2 regions of the Paenibacillus lutimineralis genome follow, and region 1 is predicted to be linked to the other one. Evidence: a T-box and tRNA genes for the amino acid it is inferred to sense, from the RefSeq annotation. Region 1 holds a T-box; the other holds one or more tRNA genes.

Evidence for each region. The T-box of region 1 lies ahead of tyrS (tyrosine--tRNA ligase). A T-box ahead of a tRNA ligase gene usually reads a tRNA of that ligase, here a tRNA-Tyr.
Region 2: it has a tRNA-Tyr gene. The T-box ahead of tyrS (tyrosine--tRNA ligase) is inferred to sense a tRNA for this amino acid. The anticodon was not compared.

The regions. Positions count from the first base shown of each region.
Region 1 is NZ_CP034346.1:1,494,952-1,505,687, reverse strand. It holds gene EI981_RS06360 (MFS transporter) at 1-1,238, shown strand, start outside; gene EI981_RS06355 (amidohydrolase family protein) at 1,376-2,251, opposite strand; gene EI981_RS29430 (hypothetical protein) at 2,238-4,178, opposite strand; gene EI981_RS29425 (GNAT family N-acetyltransferase) at 4,188-5,408, opposite strand; gene EI981_RS06345 (S-layer homology domain-containing protein) at 5,832-7,508, opposite strand; gene tyrS (tyrosine--tRNA ligase) at 7,656-8,915, opposite strand; T-box leader at 9,014-9,233, opposite strand; partial or broken gene EI981_RS06335 (helix-turn-helix domain-containing protein) at 9,325-9,459, opposite strand; gene EI981_RS06330 (aldo/keto reductase) at 9,709-10,614, opposite strand.
Region 2 is NZ_CP034346.1:5,439,374-5,450,109, reverse strand. It holds rRNA gene EI981_RS24215 (23S ribosomal RNA) at 1-465, shown strand, start outside; tRNA gene EI981_RS24210 (tRNA-Asn) at 529-604, shown strand; tRNA gene EI981_RS24205 (tRNA-Ser) at 609-700, shown strand; tRNA gene EI981_RS24200 (tRNA-Glu) at 727-801, shown strand; tRNA gene EI981_RS24195 (tRNA-Val) at 807-882, shown strand; tRNA gene EI981_RS24190 (tRNA-Met) at 892-965, shown strand; tRNA gene EI981_RS24185 (tRNA-Asp) at 987-1,063, shown strand; tRNA gene EI981_RS24180 (tRNA-Phe) at 1,142-1,217, shown strand; tRNA gene EI981_RS24175 (tRNA-Thr) at 1,238-1,313, shown strand; tRNA gene EI981_RS24170 (tRNA-Tyr) at 1,317-1,402, shown strand; tRNA gene EI981_RS24165 (tRNA-Trp) at 1,410-1,483, shown strand; tRNA gene EI981_RS24160 (tRNA-His) at 1,514-1,589, shown strand; tRNA gene EI981_RS24155 (tRNA-Gln) at 1,613-1,684, shown strand; tRNA gene EI981_RS24150 (tRNA-Gly) at 1,694-1,768, shown strand; tRNA gene EI981_RS24145 (tRNA-Cys) at 1,779-1,849, shown strand; tRNA gene EI981_RS24140 (tRNA-Leu) at 1,863-1,948, shown strand; tRNA gene EI981_RS24135 (tRNA-Arg) at 1,963-2,039, shown strand; tRNA gene EI981_RS24130 (tRNA-Leu) at 2,061-2,140, shown strand; gene EI981_RS24125 (LOG family protein) at 2,314-2,901, opposite strand; gene EI981_RS24120 (MazG nucleotide pyrophosphohydrolase domain-containing protein) at 2,898-3,236, opposite strand; gene EI981_RS24115 (elongation factor G) at 3,352-5,301, opposite strand; gene EI981_RS24110 (DUF1848 domain-containing protein) at 5,606-6,478, shown strand; gene nrdD (anaerobic ribonucleoside-triphosphate reductase) at 6,633-8,813, shown strand; gene nrdG (anaerobic ribonucleoside-triphosphate reductase activating protein) at 8,813-9,319, shown strand; gene EI981_RS24095 (YitT family protein) at 9,370-10,209, opposite strand; gene EI981_RS24090 (cation:proton antiporter regulatory subunit) at 10,460-10,736, opposite strand, start outside.

The DNA of each region.
Region 1 (10,736 bases):
ATATTGCACCGTCAGCGGCCAATTGGACCAATACCTGCTTCTCGCTATCCTTTGCCATTGGCATCGCTGTGTACGGCAAGATATCGGAACATACAGGCATGAAAAAGCTGCTGTTATTCGGTATGCTGACCTACGGTTTCGGTTCGATTGTCGGCCTATGGTGTCATACCTGGTATCCAGGCGTGCTGATCGCGCGTTTTTTTCAGGGAGTTGGCGCTTCGGCAGTTCCATCGCTTATTATGGTGATCATCGTCAAGATTGTCGAACCGGGAAAACAGGGCAAGGCGTTCGGCCTGATTGGCTCTGTGGTTGCATTTGGCGAGGGGCTCGGCCCGGTCATCGGAGGTGCGATTTCCGACTACATTCATTGGTCCTTGTTATTTGCACTGCCATTGCTGTCGCTGCTAGCCCTTCCTTTCGTACTACGAACACTGCCTGACGAGACTTCGGAAAGAAAATCATTCGATATTACCGGCGCCGTTCTGCTGTCCGTTGGCATTCTCTCGTTTGCGCTGTTCACGACGTTGTACCATTGGATTTACCTGACTGCAAGCCTGGTTCTGTTCGAGCTTCTCGCTCTTCATATCCGTCGGCAGCAGGCACCGTTCCTGGAACCGTTCCTGTTTCGGAAGAAAAAGTATATTACCGGTGTGCTCACCGGTGCCTTGCTGCTCGGCACGGTCGCTGGTTTCTTTTCCATGGTTCCTTATCTGATGAGGGCGGTGCACCATATGCCGACCGGCCTCATTGGAAGCGCCATTCTGTTCCCGGGCACATTGAGCGTCATCTTGTTCGGGATGCTTGGCGGGATGCTGGCTGACCGCCGGGGCCATATCACCGCGATGTTGTCCGGGCTCGGCATGATTGTCGCCGGATTTCTGATCGTACTCTTCTATACGGACCGAGCGCCTTGGCTTATTACAGGTTCGATGATCCTGACGTTTGGCGGTCTTCCGTTTGTAAAAACTGTAATTTCGGCAAGTGTCGCCAAGACGTTAGAACCGGATGAAGCAGGTTCCGGCATGGGCATGCTCAACTTCGCCTGTTTCCTTGCCGAAGGTATTGGCATTGCCGGTGTGGGCGGACTGCTGACGAAGCCGTGGCTGAACTCTCCCCTAATCGCGACCGTAACCAGTCAAACAGCCGCGCTTTACAGCAATATGATGCTAATTTTTATTGCGCTCGTGACGTTAGGCGGCCTCCTGTTCGCCCTGTCGTACAAGCGCAATCGTCAATGATTTATTCCTTGCAGCCTGAACATCCTTTTACCATAAATAAGCCATCCCCTTCACTTTATCTAAGGGGATGGCTTATTATCTTATACTTCATTCTCCTTCACTTCATTGCGACAGTGGCTCTGCTGACGCCGATGGTCTCAAAGCGCCGCGATCCGCTGCTGAATACGCGGAAACAGTCCAAAGGCATTCTCGTAAAATACCTTCTCGTGATACTGCTCAGGCACGAGCCTGCGGACGAATTCAGCATACTGGTCGATCGGTGCGAGCGGCCAGTCGGTTCCGAACAACATTTTCTCGTAATGATCACAGTACACCAGCGCCCGGCGAAAATGGTCCATGAACAGCGGTTCGTTCATAAACCGTTCAAAATGGGGCCGATCGCCGACGACAAGTCCGGACAAATCGGCGTAGACGTTCGGGTTCTTGGCCACCACTTCGGCGGCATCCATCACCCAGGGATCACCCAGATGGCAGATCATGAAGTTCACGCCGCGCTGCTGGTAAGCCAATTCATCTACGGTAAGCGGATGCGAATACTTGAGTAATCCGTTCATCGAGTAGGTATCGCCAGTATGAATCACCACGGGCATACCGTACTTTGCAGCCAATTCATAGATCGGTGTGTAGATTTTGTCATAGACGTAATGATGATAATACCCGGCATACAGCTTGATTCCCGCTACTTCGGGAGCTTGCAGCCTTGCTTCGATCCGGTCCAGCTCCTCCAGAGCGTGCTTCCCGATGAGCATGTTCGGATTGATGCCGACGCATTCCATTAAAAATGGTGGAATGCTATCTTCTAAGTCAAGCCCCATCGGATTGGGTGAACTGGAATCGGGAAAGGCTCCCTTCGTCTGCTCCGTAACACCCATTCCGATGCCGAGAATGACGTCGTTCTTGTCAAACTCTGCCTTGAGGCCGGCGGCGGTGTAATCAACCTTAGATTGATCAATCGCGGTTTGATGAAAACTGTCGATGTCCGACAGATGAATATGAATGTCAATGATCGGCATGTAAGGTCTCCTTTTCGTCGGTAGGGCTAGCAAAGGTCAGCTTCTGAAGGTCACGGACATCCTCCGGATTCAGATCGATTCGACCTAAGATTAGAAAAGTCGGCTGTGTCTCGGCGATTCCCCCATTCAGAAGTGAAAGGTGATGATTCACACCGTGACTAAACACCTTGTTATTCACATATGCTGATGAACTCTGATTGTCATAATTATTCACTACATGCAGCATGTTGTGACGAGAAATCGCGCCAATTCGCAAAAGTCCCTTGGAATGAAGCTGGGCTTCCAGCTTCCCTAGAAGAAACCTTCCTTCCCCAGGGATTTCCATCCACCCTTCGGAGAAGACAGGCGATGGCTTGATGAAATTATCATCCGTGAGTGAATAATGCGGCAGAACCATGCCACTTTCGTTGGTCACCGAATGAAGCACGCAGAGAACAGGGACACCGGGCAGCATAAGGTAATGCTGGTCGATCGTGATCCCCCGATTTGCTTCCTGCTTCTCGATGACAGTGGTCATTCGGAGCCCCTTCCAGACGTTGCCGTGCACATCCACCCGCTCCGCCCAAGTCGCACTTCTCGGCTCCTGTTGTCGGCTGAAGCCACTCATGCCGGGGATATCCACGCCGAGTCCGCCGTACCAGGGATTCCACCAAGAACGCGGGGCCACTTCCGGATACGAACTGTCCAACCATTCTTCGCCTTCGTGCTTCAGGGAATGCACGACGCTGCCGAAACCAGGAGCAGCCGCTATGGAGAGAATCCCGTTACTTACCGTGTACACGGGACCTGCCGCGCCTTCCTCCAGCCCGCAAACGACGGCTGCTTCCGTTTGGGGGAGCCAGAGAGCCGACCGCTCCTGAACCCAATCCTCACCGCGATAGACGGCACGGACCTTCCAACCGGATTCACCATTTCCCGGGTCTTGCTTTTCCCCATGGGAGAACTCATAGCTCACAGAACTAAGGTCCTGCTCCCTTTGCAACTTCATGTCGGCAACCTTCCACTCCGGATTCTCACCGTTTTGCACGTACAGTTCCAAGCTACCGGCGAGCGGAACCATCTTTCTTTCGATAAGTTCTGCATTCAGCGGCCCAGCCAAGAACGGATTTCCGCCGCCAAGCGCCAGTTCTAGATGATCGTCCAGCATCGGTACTACCGGGTTCCGCAGCTTCCGTGCGAAGGAGCGAAAATCCCACCACTTGGCGAAGGTGTTCAGTGCAAACACGGTCGTCTTCGTCCGCACGACGGCTCCGCCAGAAATTCGGCCCAGATCATGCTCCAGCCCAAGCGGGTATTCTGGGCGAAGCAGCTTCAAGGAAGGGTCCCAACAGATACCGCAACCGACGTTCCTATCCTTGTTGAACAGCCAGTTCTCCGTGATCTGGGCGCTGTCCCAAAGATTCGGATCGCTGGAGTAAGCATCGCCCATGTCCACATAATGGCCCTGGTATGGCAGGATAAGCCTGTTGCCGAAGAAACCGAAACTCGTCAGCAGATACATGTTCTCTTCCAGCCCTTTGCTGCTGGTATTGCAGATTTCGTGATAAAATTCGGCGATGCCGCTTGCGAACAGCTTGGCCACCGACTTTATCTCCAGGCCGGGAAAGTCTTCCGACTCGTAGAGAGCTTCAAGTACCTGACTCTCCCCTTCTGCGTAGATCTTCACTTCTTTAGCCTGCTTCTTGGAGAATTCTTCTGCAAACGGCTTACCCAGCTTCGGATAGTTCCACCAGAAACTGTGATGGGAGCCAGGATATTCGATCCACATGTTATTATTTAGCTTATCCAGATGGAGGGAGAATGCGCCGTTCACGGCGATCCACTGTTCCCCGGCTTCCCCACCGAATCGGCCGTGCGTTCCCTTCATCAGGACTGACAGCTTGCTTGTGAAGGAAACCGCCTTTTGTTCAACCGGAACTGCCGTCACCTCAACCTCTCACGAGTAGAGTCCGTAGGACCGCAAGATGAAGGATACCGGGACAGAGGCTTTGCCCTTAGCTGGAAGCGTGAAGCGTACCGCACGATTGGCCCATTCCACGCATTTATCCTCTGGCCATTCAAAAGCAAACTCCGCTTCCGAGGCAAAATGGTTCTCCACGTTCAAATATAGCTCGGCCGGAATGCCCGGATAAAGCTCCTTGACTGGCAGCGCCGTCTTCATCTTTACCGGAAATTTCGGAGCGATGCCTATGCGGAACTCGGCCCGCTTGCCACCGATAATCCATTGGCTCATCACAACGGGATGGGTCTTCTTGTCATTCTGCTCCTCCTGGACCGGGATAAGCTCGAATTCCCCCTCCACGATGACCGTTTCTCCCGGAGCGATCGTTTGTGCAGCAGTCAGCGCAAAACGAATACTCTTGTCGTCCTGGCCATTAATCTCAATTGCCAGCTCGGAAGCCGAGCGGTTCTTGATGCGATAGCAAACCTTGTAGGCGGAACCGAACACAAGATCGTGATCGTCGATTTCGGTGGAGATTGCATAGTCAGGCGTGTCCAGAGCGGTCAGCCCTCGACCGGACTTTTCGAATTCCGCTCGTACGAAGAGATCTCCCTTACCCCAGGTGTATTCAAAAAAATCGAAGCCGCGCTCCCTACGACCATCCGGCTCGATGACGAGCTCGCGGGTGCTGTCTGCATACCAATCGAGTTCCTCAAAATAAGGAGCGAGCGCTTCGGTTTGCAAGATGGTCGGAATGAAGTTCATCAAGTGGACGTAATCATCATTTTTTTCCCAGAAGAACCCACATTTCTTGTACATCGGCACGGCTTTGGTGTTGCCTGCCCAGGTAAACAGATCTAGGCGTGGCCACCCTGCTTCAACTGTCTTGCGGACGGCATTCAAGATCAGATTGCGGCCGACCTTGTAGCCGTGATAATCGGGCCGCACATTCAACAGCGGTACATACAGGGCCCCTTCGTCATGACGGTAATGGGCGAAACTGCAGAAGCCGACAACCTCCTTGCCATCGACGGCGAGAAACGCATGAAGATTGGACGAAATCTCCATCTCCCGGCGCACAGTGTCCTCCGTTCTCAGCTTGGTGCCGCCTCCCCAACTTTCGTTGCTGCAGTTCCACATATCAGCGAGCGCCCCAGCGTAGGAAGGGTCATATTCGATAATGCGGATTTGTTCCGCGGTGGAATTTGTTGTCATGCTCTCATCTCCTCATCATCAACTGAGAATATGTAAGGTGTTGCATAACACTTCACGAAGTTCGTGAATTACGGATTACGCTTAATAAAAATGAACACACCTTGATAGACCCTATGAGCTATAGACTTATCATACTATGAAATGGAAGTATTTAACTACATAACAATCGCTTTAAAAGAAAAACTCCTGCCTAGGGCAGAAGCTTCTAAAAATTTGATATATACGAACATCTCATAAGAACGAGATATTGTTGTCATTAAATATTCTAGCAAAGTGTTAGAGCCTGTCGTTATATTTCTTGATGAAGTATGGTTTAAATAATGGTTTAAAAGATAATTCAATTACACCGTCTGTTACCGCCAGTTCTTCGGCTTCATCCTCCATCAAAATTATCCGGTGGTTTTTCTGTGCTTTGGCCTTGCCTTATTTGTCCAGCAATTTAGCCAGCATGACATAGGCCTGTTCCTTGGTCAAATTATCTTTCGGGCGAAATTGATTCTTCCCCATTCCTTGAATCAGTCCCAGCTGATACGCGGCATAGGCATCTTGCTTGGCCCAGGAGGTAATCCCGGCATCATCTGCAAAGACTGAGCTTGTACCCTTCACAGTGACAGCATCACCGCCAAGCTTCTTATAGAGATTCATCAGCACGACGACCGCTTCCTGACGGGTAAGCTTCTTTTCGGGAGAGAATTGTCCTTCAGCAGTTCCCTGAATCAGCCCAAGCTTTGCAGCGTGAGAGATCCTGGCTTGATCGATATCGCTGAACGGGCTTACTATCCCCTGCATTTCATAACTTGTCTTATATTTATACAAATTAAAGGCGATATACGTAAACTCCTTACGGTTGATTTGGCTTGCATGATTGTTGCCTTCAAGACCATCCAGCAGCGAATGTTCGCTAAGCTTTAGATAATCCTCCTTAGCCCAAGGGCTGATCTGAACCGTATTCACTGTTGGACTCGTTGGTTGTTCTATCGGTTGTTCTGTCTCCTGTTTAGCCTTGAAGAACTGAGTATCGTACGAAAGCGAGAGCTGTTTACCGCTTGCCTTGCCATAGAGTCCTGTCACTTCGACATGGAACTGATCCTCTGCCTTGTATTCCATTGCTAAATCCGGACGGAAAATAATGCAGTAAGGGATCCCGTAACCGCCTTTATTCACGGTAAAATACTTGCCCGCTTTATCCCGATCATCCGCACTGAAGTTCCATACCTTGCCATCGGACTGACGGGTCATTTTAACCGTGACACTACTTGTCTTTGTATTATCATAAATATCCGGATTCAGCGAGATCGACCATGGGTCCTTGTCATGCCATACTTCAAGCGGGAACTGTCCTGCTGCTGGCCAAGCAATATATTCATAAGTGACTTCTCCTGCAGGCCGAGACTTATCGAAGGAATACATATTGGAATAAGCAACTTCATGTGTTCCCGACTGCCCTAACGCAGCGCCGAACATCGTCTTCTTCATACTCGGATTGAGTATCCAACGTCGATGCCCAACCCTATCGATATTGCCCGTGCTCGAATCGGCCATATATAGATCCACCACGGCTTCCATGAAATTATCCGCCCCATAAGCGATATTGCTGCTCTTGGCTCCATTGGCTCCGAGGCTGTATAGACTTGCACTCATGCCCTGAGGCTGTGCTGGATAATGATTCAATTCCCCATGTATAGCATTGAGCAATGCTGCTGCCTGCTGCTGATCGCCGAGCGTAAGATCCGCTTCGATATCATCTGGAAGACCAGCCAAATAACGAACCCAGTTCACTGCCTTAACGCCTTCCAATATGTATGCTTCCTGCAACTTCCCCGGAGAATAAGGGGAACTTATGACGGGCTTCTCTTCATAAGCCTCTTTCCATAGGTACTCTTCATCGGTCCGCACCGATACGTACTCCTTCATCTTCTGCACGATCTCCGTACGCGTATGCTGCTGTACATGCTCATTTACATCATGCTTGGCATAAGCAGCGTTAGCAGATAGAATCGTTGTCATAAATACAGCTGCAGCTGCAGCGATCGTTAATATCCCTCCTTTACTTCTGATTGGCTTCGCCCATTGCAGCCGGGATGCGATCTTCTTGTCCATTTCTCTAACCCCTCTTCTTGATGAATCATATTTCTTTCTTCTTTATGTCGGTTGGAATGAACAAAATTTGAAGTAAAAAAGCATAGCCCCTTTCTCCAATTGCAAGAAACAGGGCTATGCCTCTATTAAAATATCTGTTAATAAGTCCTACGCCAGTTTCACAAGATGATACTTCTTCTTCCCTTTACGGATAATGATGAAGCGGCCTTCAATAGCATGATCTGCGCTAACTTCGAACTCAAGCTCGCTGACGCGGTCTCCGTTCAAAGTGATAGCACCGCTCGTAATATCCTCACGCGCTTGACGCTTGGACGGTTCGATGCCAACATCGACAAGCCAGTCGACGATATTCTTGGATTCCTTAGATGCTTCGAAGGTTGGCATTTCCTTGAAGCCTTGTTCGATCTCATCAGCCGTCAGCGATTTGATATCTCCGCTGAAGAGCGCTGACGTGATCCGCTGAGCTTGGGCCAGCATTTCCTCGCCATGCACGAATCTTGTCATCTCTTCCGCAAGCGTAATTTGCGCCTCGCGCTTATGCGGCTCGGTTTTTACTTTTTCGGCCAGATTCTCAATCGTCTCTTTGTCCAGGAAAGTGAAGTACTTCAGGTATTTCACCACATCACGGTCATCGGTATTCGCCCAGAACTGGTAGAATTCATACGGCGTCGTCTTCTTCGGATCGAGCCAGATCGCGCCGCCGGCCGTCTTGCCAAACTTCGTGCCATCAGCCTTCAGCATCAGTGGAATCGTCAAGCCGAACGCTTTTGCCTCAGAGCCTTCTTTTTTACGGATCAGGTCCAAACCACTAGTGATATTCCCCCATTGATCGGAGCCACCGATTTGAAGCTGCACGTCTTCATTCTGGTAGAGGTGCAGGAAGTCCATGGACTGCAGAATTTGATAGGAGAACTCGGTGAAGGAGATGCCGCTCTCCAGACGGCTAGCAACGATATCCTTGGCAAGCATCGTATTGATGCTGAAGTTCTTCCCGAAGTCACGCAGGAAATCAATAACGTTCAATTCATGCGTCCAATCGTAGTTGTTCACCATGCGCAGTTGGTTGTCCCCGTCCGTCAGGAACAGCTTCTTCATTTGCGCGGTTAATGATTCCACATTCGCCTGCACCTGCTCCATCGTCTGCAGGGTTCGCTCCGTCTGGCGTCCGCTTGGATCACCGATCGTTCCTGTCGCTCCACCGATCAGAATTACCGGCTTATGGCCTGCTAATTGAAATCTCTTCAGCATCATAAAAGGAATCAAGTGTCCGATATGCATGCTGTCTCCAGTTGGGTCAACCCCGCAGTACAAGGAGATTGCCTTCTCTTCCGTCAGCTTGCGAAGCCCTTCCGCATCCGTCTGTTGATTAATCGCATCGCGCCATTGTAGTTCATCAATAATATTCATTTTCACTTCCGCCTCCCATATCATCTCTTATTCTATTAAGCTAGATATACGTGACTTCATCACCAACTAAAAAATCGCCCCCAGTCTGCATCAGCAGATCCAGGGACGATTCAATAACCGTGTTACCACCCAATTTGTATGAGAGCATTAACCTCATCATACCACTCACAGCTATGTATCGTTAGCTATCCCGCTTGGCATTACCCAAGATACTCCAGAGTGTAATTCGCCGGTTGAACAGTATGCTGCCAGGTTCCATCAACCCCTGGCTTTCTGAGAACAGTGACTGCCGCTACTTCGCTCTTTCAACGTATATCAAATATAGAATTATGAAAGATTATATTGAATTCAGCGAAGGTTGTCAAATCTATCAGATCGTTGTTCCGCATTTCTGTACTGCTTGGGGGTCACAAATATCCGATATCGAATATTGGGTAAGCGTTAGCAGCTTCATCGCTTCATGAATTCTCTCTCGTTGGATGTAGTCACTTAGCGAGATGCCTGCTTTTTTCTTGAACAGGCTAGATAAATAGTTCGGACTTAGGATTATTGTGACCTGATCACTCGGACATTTTTGACCGTTAGCGTTGATTCTTTGGGATTCTGCCCTTGTAACGGACAATTATGTCCATTACAAGTGGGAAAGTCGCGAAAAACCGCATTTTTTGCTTCTAATGGTCAAAAGTGTCCCTTAGAAGAGCGACATTGTTTTTATCGTACTCTAACCGTCATTTTTGACCGCATGTTACATGCGATCACTCTAGCTATAGGTTTTCCGGACAGCCCACTATCATTATCGATGCTGCTCATAGCGATTCGCTTCGCTAATCTGCTTAATCGCTTCTATCTCTTCTTGTGTCAGATGCGGAGTACGAGCTGCAGCAATATTCGCCAGCAATTGCTCCCGCGAGCTTGCACCCGGAATCACTGTCGCGACTGCAGGATGGCTGAGCGAATAACGAATCGCAAGCTCTGTCATCGTTCTATTACTTTCTCGGGCTACAGCACTTAGCCGTGTACGAAGCTTAATAATTTCTTCTGGCGAATAGTTCAAATAGCCTTTAGTTATCTCACGTTCAGTAGCAAGTGCCCCGCTAGCCAGTGGCCCTCTGGCAATAACGCCGATCCCCTTCTCATGCAGAAGCGGCAACACCTCTTCCTCGGGACGTCGATCAAGAATACTAAATTGATTCAGCACGCTGACCATTGATGATCGAGTTGCATACTCCCGAATCACATTGGGTCGAATAGAGGAAATCCCATAGTAACGTATTAAGCCTTCCTGCTTCAGCTCCTCAAATGCCTCGATCGTCTCATCGATAGGATCCTCGATTGTTCCCCCATGTAGCTGATACAGATCCAGATAATCGGTTTGCAATCGATGCAGACTATCCTTAATAGCTGATTTGATATAAGCCTTGCTAGGGTCCCAGACCCATCCTTCCCTTCCTTCAATCCGTCGATTCCCGGCTTTGCTAGCAATAACTACGCGATCACGCCTTCCCTTAATTGCCTTGCCTACCAGCTCTTCATTGCGTCCAGAATCGTACAAATCCGCCGTATCCAGAAAATTAACACCTTGATCGAGTGCTTCATGGATAATTCCAATGGCTTTGCGTTCTTCTGTTCCCAGAGACATGGAGCCAAGACCGATCTCGCTAACTAAAAGGTCAGAGAAGCCAAGTTGATTGAGTCTCATCATTAATCTAATCCTTTCCAGAAACTTTATAATAACTTATTATAACTTAATTAGCCTAACCTCATTGATAGAAGAAAAATGAACCTTAGAGTTAAGAATAAAAAAGAAGCCTCTCATAAATT
Region 2 (10,736 bases), 2.6 Mb from region 1:
CGGATAAAAGCTACCCTGGGGATAACAGGCTTATCTCCCCCAAGAGTCCACATCGACGGGGAGGTTTGGCACCTCGATGTCGGCTCATCGCATCCTGGGGCTGAAGTAGGTCCCAAGGGTTGGGCTGTTCGCCCATTAAAGCGGTACGCGAGCTGGGTTCAGAACGTCGTGAGACAGTTCGGTCCCTATCTGTCGTGGGCGTAGGAAATTTGAGAGGAGCTGTCCTTAGTACGAGAGGACCGGGATGGACGCACCGCTGGTGCACCAGTTGTTCCGCCAGGAGCATAGCTGGGTAGCTAAGTGCGGAAGGGATAAGCGCTGAAAGCATCTAAGCGTGAAGCCCCCCTCAAGATGAGATTTCCCAATTAGTAAGACCCCTTGAAGACGACGAGGTTGATAGGCCTGAGGTGGAAGTGCAGCAATGTACGGAGCTGACAGGTACTAATCGGTCGAGGGCTTATCCAAAAATCTAAAATGCAAATGAGTTTCGTATCCAGTTTTCAGGTGATCAAGCCTGATAGTTAATGTTCCCTGATAGCTCAGTTGGTAGAGCACTCGACTGTTAATCGAGTTGTCACAGGTTCGAGTCCTGTTCGGGGAGCCATTATGGAGAGGTGTCCGAGTTGGCCGAAGGAGCACGATTGGAAATCGTGTAGGCGTCACAAGCGTCTCGAGGGTTCGAATCCCTCTCTCTCCGCCATAATTATCTTATATACTTTATTACATGGCCCGTTGGTCAAGGGGTTAAGACACCTCCCTTTCACGGAGGTAACAGGGGTTCGAATCCCCTACGGGTCACCATGTATGGAGGCTTAGCTCAGCTGGGAGAGCATCTGCCTTACAAGCAGAGGGTCAGCGGTTCGATCCCGTTAGCCTCCACCATACAATTGACGCGGGGTGGAGCAGTCCGGTAGCTCGTCGGGCTCATAACCCGAAGGTCGTAGGTTCAAATCCTGCCCCCGCAATTGATTTCAATCTCATAGTGTGGAGCCGTGGTGTAGAGGCCTAACATGCCTGCCTGTCACGCAGGAGACCGCGGGTTCGAATCCCGTCGGCTCCGCCATTATTCCTAATAACGGAATATGAGTATTGATTTATCAAAAAAAATATGATATAATTTTTATTACTGTCATTATTATATGGCTCGGTAGCTCAGTCGGTAGAGCAGAGGACTGAAAATCCTCGTGTCGGCGGTTCGATTCCGTCCCGAGCCACCATAACATGAATAATGACAAACGCCGGTGTAGCTCAATTGGTAGAGCAACTGACTTGTAATCAGTAGGTTGGGGGTTCAAGTCCTCTCGCCGGCACCACATGGAGGCTTAGCGAAGTGGCCAAACGCAGCAGACTGTAAATCTGTTCTCGTACGAGTTCGGTGGTTCGAATCCATCAGCCTCCACCAGTTTTATAGGGGCATAGTTTAAAGGTAGAACAAAGGTCTCCAAAACCTTTGGTGTGGGTTCAATTCCTGCTGCCCCTGCCATTTCTTTAGAAGAAGAGAATATTTATTATGGCGGTCGTGGCGAAGGGGTTAACGCACCGGATTGTGGCTCCGGCACTCGTGGGTTCAAGTCCCATCGATCGCCCCATTTAATTTTAAAATGAATATTATTGGGGATTAGCCAAGCGGTAAGGCAACGGACTTTGACTCCGTCACTCATAGGTTCGAATCCTATATCCCCAGTATTTATATGCGGACGTGGCTCAGCGGTAGAGCATCGCCTTGCCAAGGCGAGGGTCGCGGGTTCGATTCCCGTCGTCCGCTCCATATATTTTATGGCGCCATAGCCAAGTGGTAAGGCACAGCTCTGCAAAAGCTTTATCCCCAGTTCAAATCTGGGTGGCGCCTTCATTTAAATTTTGCGGGAGTGGCGGAATCGGCAGACGCACAGGACTTAAAATCCTGCGGTAGGTGACTATCGTACCAGTTCAAGTCTGGTCTTCCGCATTGTTTGAACTCATGCGCCCTTAGCTCAGCTGGATAGAGCGTTTGACTACGAATCAAAAGGTCAGGAGTTCGAATCTCTTAGGGCGCGCCATATAAATAAACATATGATTGTGCCGGTGTGGCGGAATTGGCAGACGCGCGCGACTCAAAATCGTGAGGGAAACCGTGGGGGTTCGAGTCCCTTCACCGGCATCACACAGACGGGTTTATAAAATTGCTTAAGGGCAGTTTTATAAACCTGTTTTTGTTATTCTTATCAAGAGGACTACAGAAATACTCCCGAAAGCATACCGTCACTTGGATGCCTCCGGGAGCTACTTGCACTAGGAATTATGAGTAAATTACAGCTGAAGCCGATATTAAATCTAGCTTCTAGCCCGTTGATCCGTCCGATAGGTCTTAACCGCTGGCGGGGTGTAGTTTACGAATTGATCCAGAATACCACTTGGGGTAGTGTCTGTAATGACCATGGAACGATAGTTGTCGTGCATGAATCTCTCTTGAGTCATATGATCGAATAGAGCGATGAGAGAGTCGTAATAGTGGTTGATATTTAGAAGCCCGCATGGTTTATGGTGTAATGCTAATTGTCCCCAGGTCAGGATCTCGAAGTATTCCTCCATCGTTCCGGGACCACCTGGCAGGGCAATAAAGCCGTCAGCCAGTTCAGCCATCTTCGCCTTCCTCTCATGCATGGAATCCACGATAATCAGCTCTGATAGAGTTGTATGGGCGATCTCACGGTCCTGCAAGAAGCTTGGTAGAACTCCTATCGCATGTCCGCCTCTCTCAAGGACAGAGCTGGCGACCTCGCCCATGAGTCCGACGCTTGCGCCGCCGTAAATCAGTGTAATGCCGCGTTCGGCTAGTTCATAACCTAACGCCCGTGCGCCCTCTTGATACACCGGGGATGCCCCAATACTGGAACCGCAATATACTGCTATACTTTTCATAGTTCGGCTTTCTCTCCTTCACTTGAATATCTGCCTTTTAATTTGGCTTGATGGGATAGAAATATTTCTTCCAGAGAGATGTCGTATCTGTTTGCAATAATCATTAAATTTCCGAGCACATCTCCTAGTTCTTCAATTAGTTCCTGTCTGTTCTCTTCAAATGTGCCCTCGATCTCATCCGGCCGGTCTCTGCCGATCTCTAATGCCCGAATGGCTCTTGCCACCTCACCTGTCTCCTCTGCAAGGAAGCCGATGCGTACGAAGATGTCCAGGTCGGACCAGCCTCTGTCCTTATAATGCTGCTTCACCCATTGTTGAAATTCAATTATGTCCAATTCAGAACCTCCAGTGAAAAGACTGACATTCGGAACGAGTGTTCCCTTTTCAGTATATCTTATTATTACTTCAAATTGGAAGCAATAAATGATTTACGAGGAGGTAGAGAAGGGGTCACTGGATAATACGATGAATATGAAGCAAATATGCCTTTCTATTCAGTGGATTAGGGCGGCTTCTGCATTTTTCCGGGGGTGCACCGGTAATGGGATAATACTCTCCCGGCTTAGTGGAGAGAAAGCCTTCTCCTCCTGTAAAAGAATACAGCACCTGCTTCAACGAATCAGTATTACGCACCGGTAGGGCTCCCTGGAGGCTATATCCGTTCGGCTCCGGGGTTGGATCGGAGAATGTGGCCTGCAGCATAGTTAAATAATATAAGGCCTTATTCAAGCTGGATTCCGGAATACGTAGAAAATAGCTGTGGTAAGGCTCGTAAACCAGAGTACTTGCTTCATCAAGCGCCTTCATCAGGACTAAAGGCACGAGATTGCGAAAATCGCCAGCGGTCGTCACCGGACTGGAATATCCCGTATGTGTCAGTGTGACGATCAAATCTCTTACTTCCCATCCATGCAGTCCTTCACGAAGCGTATCTTCAACGGTTTCTTTAATCGCCCGTTGAAAAGGCAAGGGCAGTGAGCCAAGCTCCACTTCCAGACGATATTGTAGTCCCGAGCTGACTGCGCCAGGCTCAATTCGGAGGCCTACTGTTGCATAGAATGGGTTGCCTGCTTCGCCCATAAATTCGACCGCCGACCCGCTGGATACGGGCCTTTCAATACAGATAACTTCGGGATTGGAGAAATCCGCTTCAAGGCCAAATTGATTTTTTAAAGTTTCTTCAATGACTTCTTTCTGAATGTCCCCGAAAATTTTGATGCTCATTTCATGATTCGCAGGGTTCTGTGCATATTGAATGAAAGGATCTTCCGCAGTCAGTTCCGCTAATGCCTCATGAAGGCGATGGGTATCCTCGATTTGCCGAGCGGCAATCTGAATTCGGATCGGCGGTTCCTGGAAAGCGATCACCTTCATCCGGTCGGAGCTCTGTCCGAGAATATCGCCGATCCGTAAATCTGTGCTGAACAGCACAGCTATATCCCCACCGTATACGCAGGAGGTCGGAGTTCTTCCACCGTGCTCCAGCGTCTCGAGCTTCTTGATTTTAAAGCTTAATTTCTCGTCTACATCTGCCCGAACAACGGCAATTTCACTACGAATAGTCAGGCAACCTTCATAGACCCTGATGTATGCAAATCTCTCACCAGTATCGCTCTTTCCTATTTTGAAGACTATTGCGGAAAGAGGAGCTTCGTCTTGATGGAGGTTTATCGGGAAGAATTTTCGCAAATATTCTATTATTCGGTCTACGCCGATCCCAAGAGCGGCCGATCCCGCAGCGACGGGGAAGATCTTGGCTGATCGGGTCTGCACGCACAATTCTGTAAATAGCTCACTATCCTGGATTGTTACATTCTCGATATAGTCAGACAACAGACGCTCATTATGTGCAGATAAGCGTTCCACCCATTCATCTATGTCTAGGTGACGATCTCTCACCGCAACGTTATTGCTGCCTTCATTACTGATTTCCGTTAGCTCAATAATCGGCTCCGTAAGCGACAGAGTGATTTCTTCTATGACCTTGCCGTAATTGGCACCGATGCGATCCACTTTATTAACGAACAGAATCGTCGGGATATTAAGCTCCATTAATGTGTTCATCAGCACTTTGGTTTGCGACTGAACTCCCTCGACAGCGGAGATGACGAGAATTACCCCGTCCAGGATGCTGAGGGAATGCTCTACCTCTGATATAAAATCGGCATGACCCGGCGTATCAATCAGATTGACCTTCACGTCGCCGATCCAGAAGGATACCGCAGAGGCTTTGATCGTGATTCCTCTTTTCCGTTCCAATTCCAAGGAATCTGTTACTGTATTGCCTTTATCTACAGAGCCAACGGCATTGATAATACCTGTTTCGAGCAGAATTCGTTCCGTTAAAGTCGTTTTTCCAGCGTCAACATGGGCAAGTACCCCTATATTTATCGTTTTCATTATATAACCTCACTATTATATTCATTAGATAGAATGTTCCTTTCGTCATATCATTTTTGAATTGTCGCATGCACAACGCCTCCATTTATTTAAGTTGAATTTAGTGTAGCATCATTTGCGACTTTTTAATTGAATTAAATGTAAATTTATGTAAAATAGACATGGAAACTTTAGTTATAGTTGTTTTCGGAATGCGGAAACTCGTAAAATAAAATAAATAGAACTAAAAGGAAGGTAGGTGGACGGATTGATAATCAGTGCTAGTAGAAGGACGGATATACCCGCTTTTTTTGGAGAATGGTTCATGAAGAGGATAGAGGAAGGCTACTTCTATAGGGTGAATCCGTTCAATACAAAACAGGTCAGCGGCTTTAGCCTAAAGCCAGAGGATGTGGATATGATCGTGTTTTGGACGAAAAATCCGCGGCCCTTCTTGAAGCATCTGTCTACATTGGATGACAAGGGATATAGTTATTATTTTCAATTTACGTTAAATGACTATCCGTTTGAATTCGAGCCGAATCTACCGACGTTGGACAACAGGGTGGAGGTATTCAAGAGGCTAAGCGAACAAATCGGTTCGAACCGGGTAATATGGCGTTACGATCCAATCATTATCAGCAGCTTGACGCCAGTGGAATATCATTTGCAGCGGATTGAAGCTTTGGCAGAGCGTCTGAACTCATATACGCATCGGCTAGTAATCAGCTTTATGGATTTCTATGGAAAGACGGAGAATAAAATTAAGAAGCAGCCAAGCTTAAATGATGTTTCGTTCACAGATATAACGAATCCAGAATATAAGGAACAGCTAGAAGAAATGGCGCAGCAGGTAAGCCGTATTGGTCATACTAATGGAATGCAGGTCGAGACCTGTGCTGAGGCTGTGGAGCTTGCTCATTGCGGCATTCAACATGGAAGTTGTGTAGATGGGGAATTGATCTCTGGGCTGCTTGGTAGAGATATTCAGGCCAAGAAGGACAAAAATCAGCGGGGAGCCTGTCAATGTGTCGAATCGGTGGACGTTGGGGTATATAACACCTGCCAATTTAACTGTATTTACTGCTATGCTGTGCAAAGCGAACAAGCGGTGAGTAAGACGTTGAATCATCATGATCCCGACAGTCCATCCCTAATCTATCAATATGATCAAGAGATCGAGATAAGGAAATCGTAATTCGCTACTTCCTTCAAGGCTACTTGTCAAGTGTCCAGCATCACCGTACAAATTTTTTCATTATGTTATACTCTCTGGGCATATTTCGATAACAGTTGGTTTGGCCCCTTAGCAGGAGGGTATTCACAAAAAAATTGTATGAAGGATGAACTAAATGCTAGTAATTAAGCGAGATGGTTCAGAGGTTGCGTTCAATCAGCAGAAAATTATTGATGCGATTTGCGCAGCCATGAACAGTACGGAGAAGAAGGTAGATTTGGAGCTTGCTCATAAATTAACGGACAAGGTGACGCACAAGATCTCCAAACTCGATAAAGTAGACATTGAGCATATCCAGGATGAAGTTCAATCTGCACTTATGAATAGTAGAAGAAAAGACGTCGCCGAAGCCTATATCGGCTATCGTGAGGTCAGAACCTTGAAACGGCGCGAGCGCAGCAGCCTGGATCGGAAGGTGCTTGGACTGCTGGAGCTGACGAATGAAGAAGTACTGAAGGAAAATTCCAATAAAGACGGGGCGACGATACCGACGCAGCGCGATTTGTTGGCCGGAATAATGGCTAAGGACTTCGCTCAGACTTATATGATTCCTAAACGGGTGGTTGAGGCTCATAATAGTGGTGATCTGCATTTTCATGATCAGGACTACAGTCCGTATTTTCCAATCTATAATTGCATGCTGATTGATCTGAAGGGGATGCTCGAGAATGGCTTCAAGCTCGGCAATGCTCAGATAGAGACGCCGAAATCGATTACCACGGCGACTGCGATTACTGCGCAGATTATTGCCCAGGTGGCCAGCCACATCTATGGTGGAAATACGATTAATGAAATCGATAAGATTCTTGCACCCTATGTTCTGGAATCATTTAAGAAGCATTATCGCAGGGGCTTGGAATGGCTGTATTTGCTAGATGAGTCTGAGATCAGCGAGCTCGATATTTCTTGGGAGAATGAAGAACTGCACGAGAAATATGCTCGATGCTTGGACTATGCGAAGAGGCTGACGGAGAAAGAGACCTTTGACGCCTTCCAATCTCTTGAATATGAGATCAATACGCTCGTAAGTGCCAATGGGCAAACACCGTTCAGCACGTTTGGTTTTGGACGTGGCCTGTCCTGGGCAGAGCGGCAGATCCAAATTTCTATTCTACAGAATAGAATCCGCGGTCTTGGTAGGGACGGGAAGACGGCTATTTTCCCTAAGTTGATCTTTGCTATAGAGGATGGCGTTAATCTGAAACCAAGCGACCCTAACTACGATATTAAGCAGTTGGCCTTGAAATGCAGTACGCTGCGCATGTATCCGGATATTATATCTGTTCCGAAGGTGAAGGAGATTACGGGTTCTTTCAAATTCCCAATGGGCTGTCGTTCTTTCCTGGGTGAATACGAGGAGAATGGTGAGCTGCTGCATGACGGACGCTTCAATATGGGGGTTGTGACCGCTAACCTACCTCGTATTGCCATTCGTGCCCAAGGTTCGGAGGAGAAATTCTATCGTCTTCTGGACGAACTGCTGGAGGCTTGTAAAGAAGGGCTGCTATATCGTATTGAGCGGCTAAAAGGAGTTAAGGCCAAGGTTGCTCCTATTCTATACATGGAGGGAGCGGCGGGCAGCCGACTTCAGGCGGAAGATACGATTGACCACCTGCTGGAGAATGGTCGGGCAAGCATTTCGCTTGGTTATATCGGTATTCATGAGACGATGATGGCCTTATACGGTAAATCTATATTTGAAGATGAAGTGCTCCGCGCCAAAGGCTTGCAAATCGTCGAATATTTAAGTCGTAAGACAGCAGAGTGGAAGGAAGAGACGGGGTACGGCTTCAGCTTGTATTCAACCCCTGCGGAATCCTTATGCTACCGCTTCTGCAAGCTGGATGAGAAGAAATTCGGTGTAAATCCTGGCGTAACAGATAAAGGGTATTACACAAATTCCTTCCATCTTGATGTGAATAAGAAAGTGACTCCGTTTGAGAAGATTGAATTCGAGCGAGTGTATCCTCAGTATGCGAACGGTGGCTTTATCACCTACTGCGAGTTCGACTCCTTGGTGCACAACCCTGAAGCATTGGAGGCCGTATGGGATTACGCCTATGAAAGAGTACCTTATTTCGGGACGAATACACCGACCGATAAATGTCTGGAATGCGGATATGAAGGGGAGTTCGGGGCAACGAACAGCGGATTCCAATGTCCAAACTGTGGCAATAGCAACCCAAAAACTTCATCAGTCATCCGGCGCTGCTGCGGTTATTTATCCGAGCCAAGCCAGCGTCCGTTCAACGCCGGTAAACAAAAGGAAGTTCTGTCCCGTGTTAAGCATATGTGATGCCCATGTATATTGCTGATTATAAGAAGTTTGATGTAATCAATGGAAAAGGGCTGCGGCATTCGCTCTTTACTTCAGGCTGCACGCATCACTGCAAGGGCTGCTTCAATGCGGCTACGTGGAATTTCAGCTATGGGACGCCTTATACGAAGGAACTAGAGGATCGGATCATTGCTGATTTGAATATGCCGGATGTGAAGATAGCAGGGCTATCTATTTTAGGAGGCGAACCCTTTCAGAATGTGGAAGTTCTGTCCCCGTTAATCTCAAGGGTCCGCCGTGAATGCCCTGGGAAGGATATTTGGATCTGGTCCGGATATACCTTCGAGGAGATTATTGCTGATGCCAATAAGCTGAAGCTGCTGTTAGACTGTGATGTTCTGATTGACGGTAAATTTATGCTAGAAGAGCGTAATTTGAAGCTGAAGTGGCGTGGCTCGAACAATCAGCGAGTCATTCATATCCAGGAAAGCCTGATAGCAGGGCAAGCTATTTCATACGAATAAATAAGGAGAAGCCGCTCTTTCCGTTATCATTGGAAAGAGCGGCTTCTTAATTAGCTTTTGATCGTTATTTCACTATGTGGATCACAATTTTTAACAATGGATTTGAGACGGTTGAGCTCCCAGCGATGGCATTTGCAATAGAGTAGCGCATCCTGACTTGAGGACGTTTCCTCATAGCTGGAGTCACGGTTCAAATAAAGAGCGATCTCTTGCCGAATTTCTTCACTTTTACGGCTGCTGATCATTACAGAGACATGCAGTCTTATACCACGAAGCGACAGTTTGACCGATTCAAATACGAAGATATAAGCGATGACTGAATGAGTTGCCTGTTCAAAGCCAATCAGCCAAATGGCACTGACGAATATAAGACAGTTGAATAGCCAGATCATTGCCTCTGTGGATAGTGGCAATTTGCAGTGTAGCCAATCGAATAGCTTCTCTGATGCATCCAGGGCCCCGCCGAAGCGAACGGCGAGACCGACCCCAAAGCCTAATGATAATCCGCCGGCGAGTGCAGCCGGAACCGGATTACTGGTAAGCGCCGGGAAGGGATGGAGCATAAATGATCCGAGCGATAGCACAAGCAGTCCCAGAATGGATAGAGATGTGAAGCCGCCGATTCGCTTCCAGCGCTGCAGCATGAGCAGCGGCAGATTAAGCAGAAATAAGAACAGGCCAAGCCTCATCTCTGTATAAAAGGCGAGTAATGCCGATAGTCCGGTCATCCCGCCTACGATGATTCCGTGTGGCATCAGGAACAGCTCCAGGCCGATAGAAGCGAGTAACGCTCCGGCAATGACACCCAATACCTTCGTAAGCCGGGAGTCGGGACCTTTAGCGTGAAGCTGCCGCTTCACGGGAGAGAATAACGTGAATTTGCCGTTCAAGTTCAATTCCCCTTTCCAAACCGTATTGCCTGGCGGGATAGTTATAAGATACTATCCGAAAAGCAGCGGTTTAGGAAGGACAGTTCTCTTCCTGAAGTATGCTTTGTTAGACCAGGCGTTTGTGATAGGGTACACCAATGGCACTGGAGGAACGTCTTTAGTAAATAATCGATTTGCCGGATTAAATCAGGCTGGCGGTAGCACTAAGGCTCCATACGCCAACCTGACCTTAAATCCGATTTGCTCTAAATCATGAAATTCCACTCAATAATATCTGTCTAATCTGTTGCTGATGAAGACGCTCGCCAAGAACAACTACCAATGCATCCGAAGTAAGTAGTAAATCCGGTCCTGGATTGATGTGTTTGGAATGGTTCTTCTCAATCACCGCGATAATGGTAGCTCCGGAGCGCTGGCGAATGCGCAGGTCACCGATCGTCTTGCCGATCGCTTTATACTGAGGATCAAGTCTGTACCATTCAATAATAAGATCACCAAGAGCAACTTCGATATTTTCGAGAGCAGTC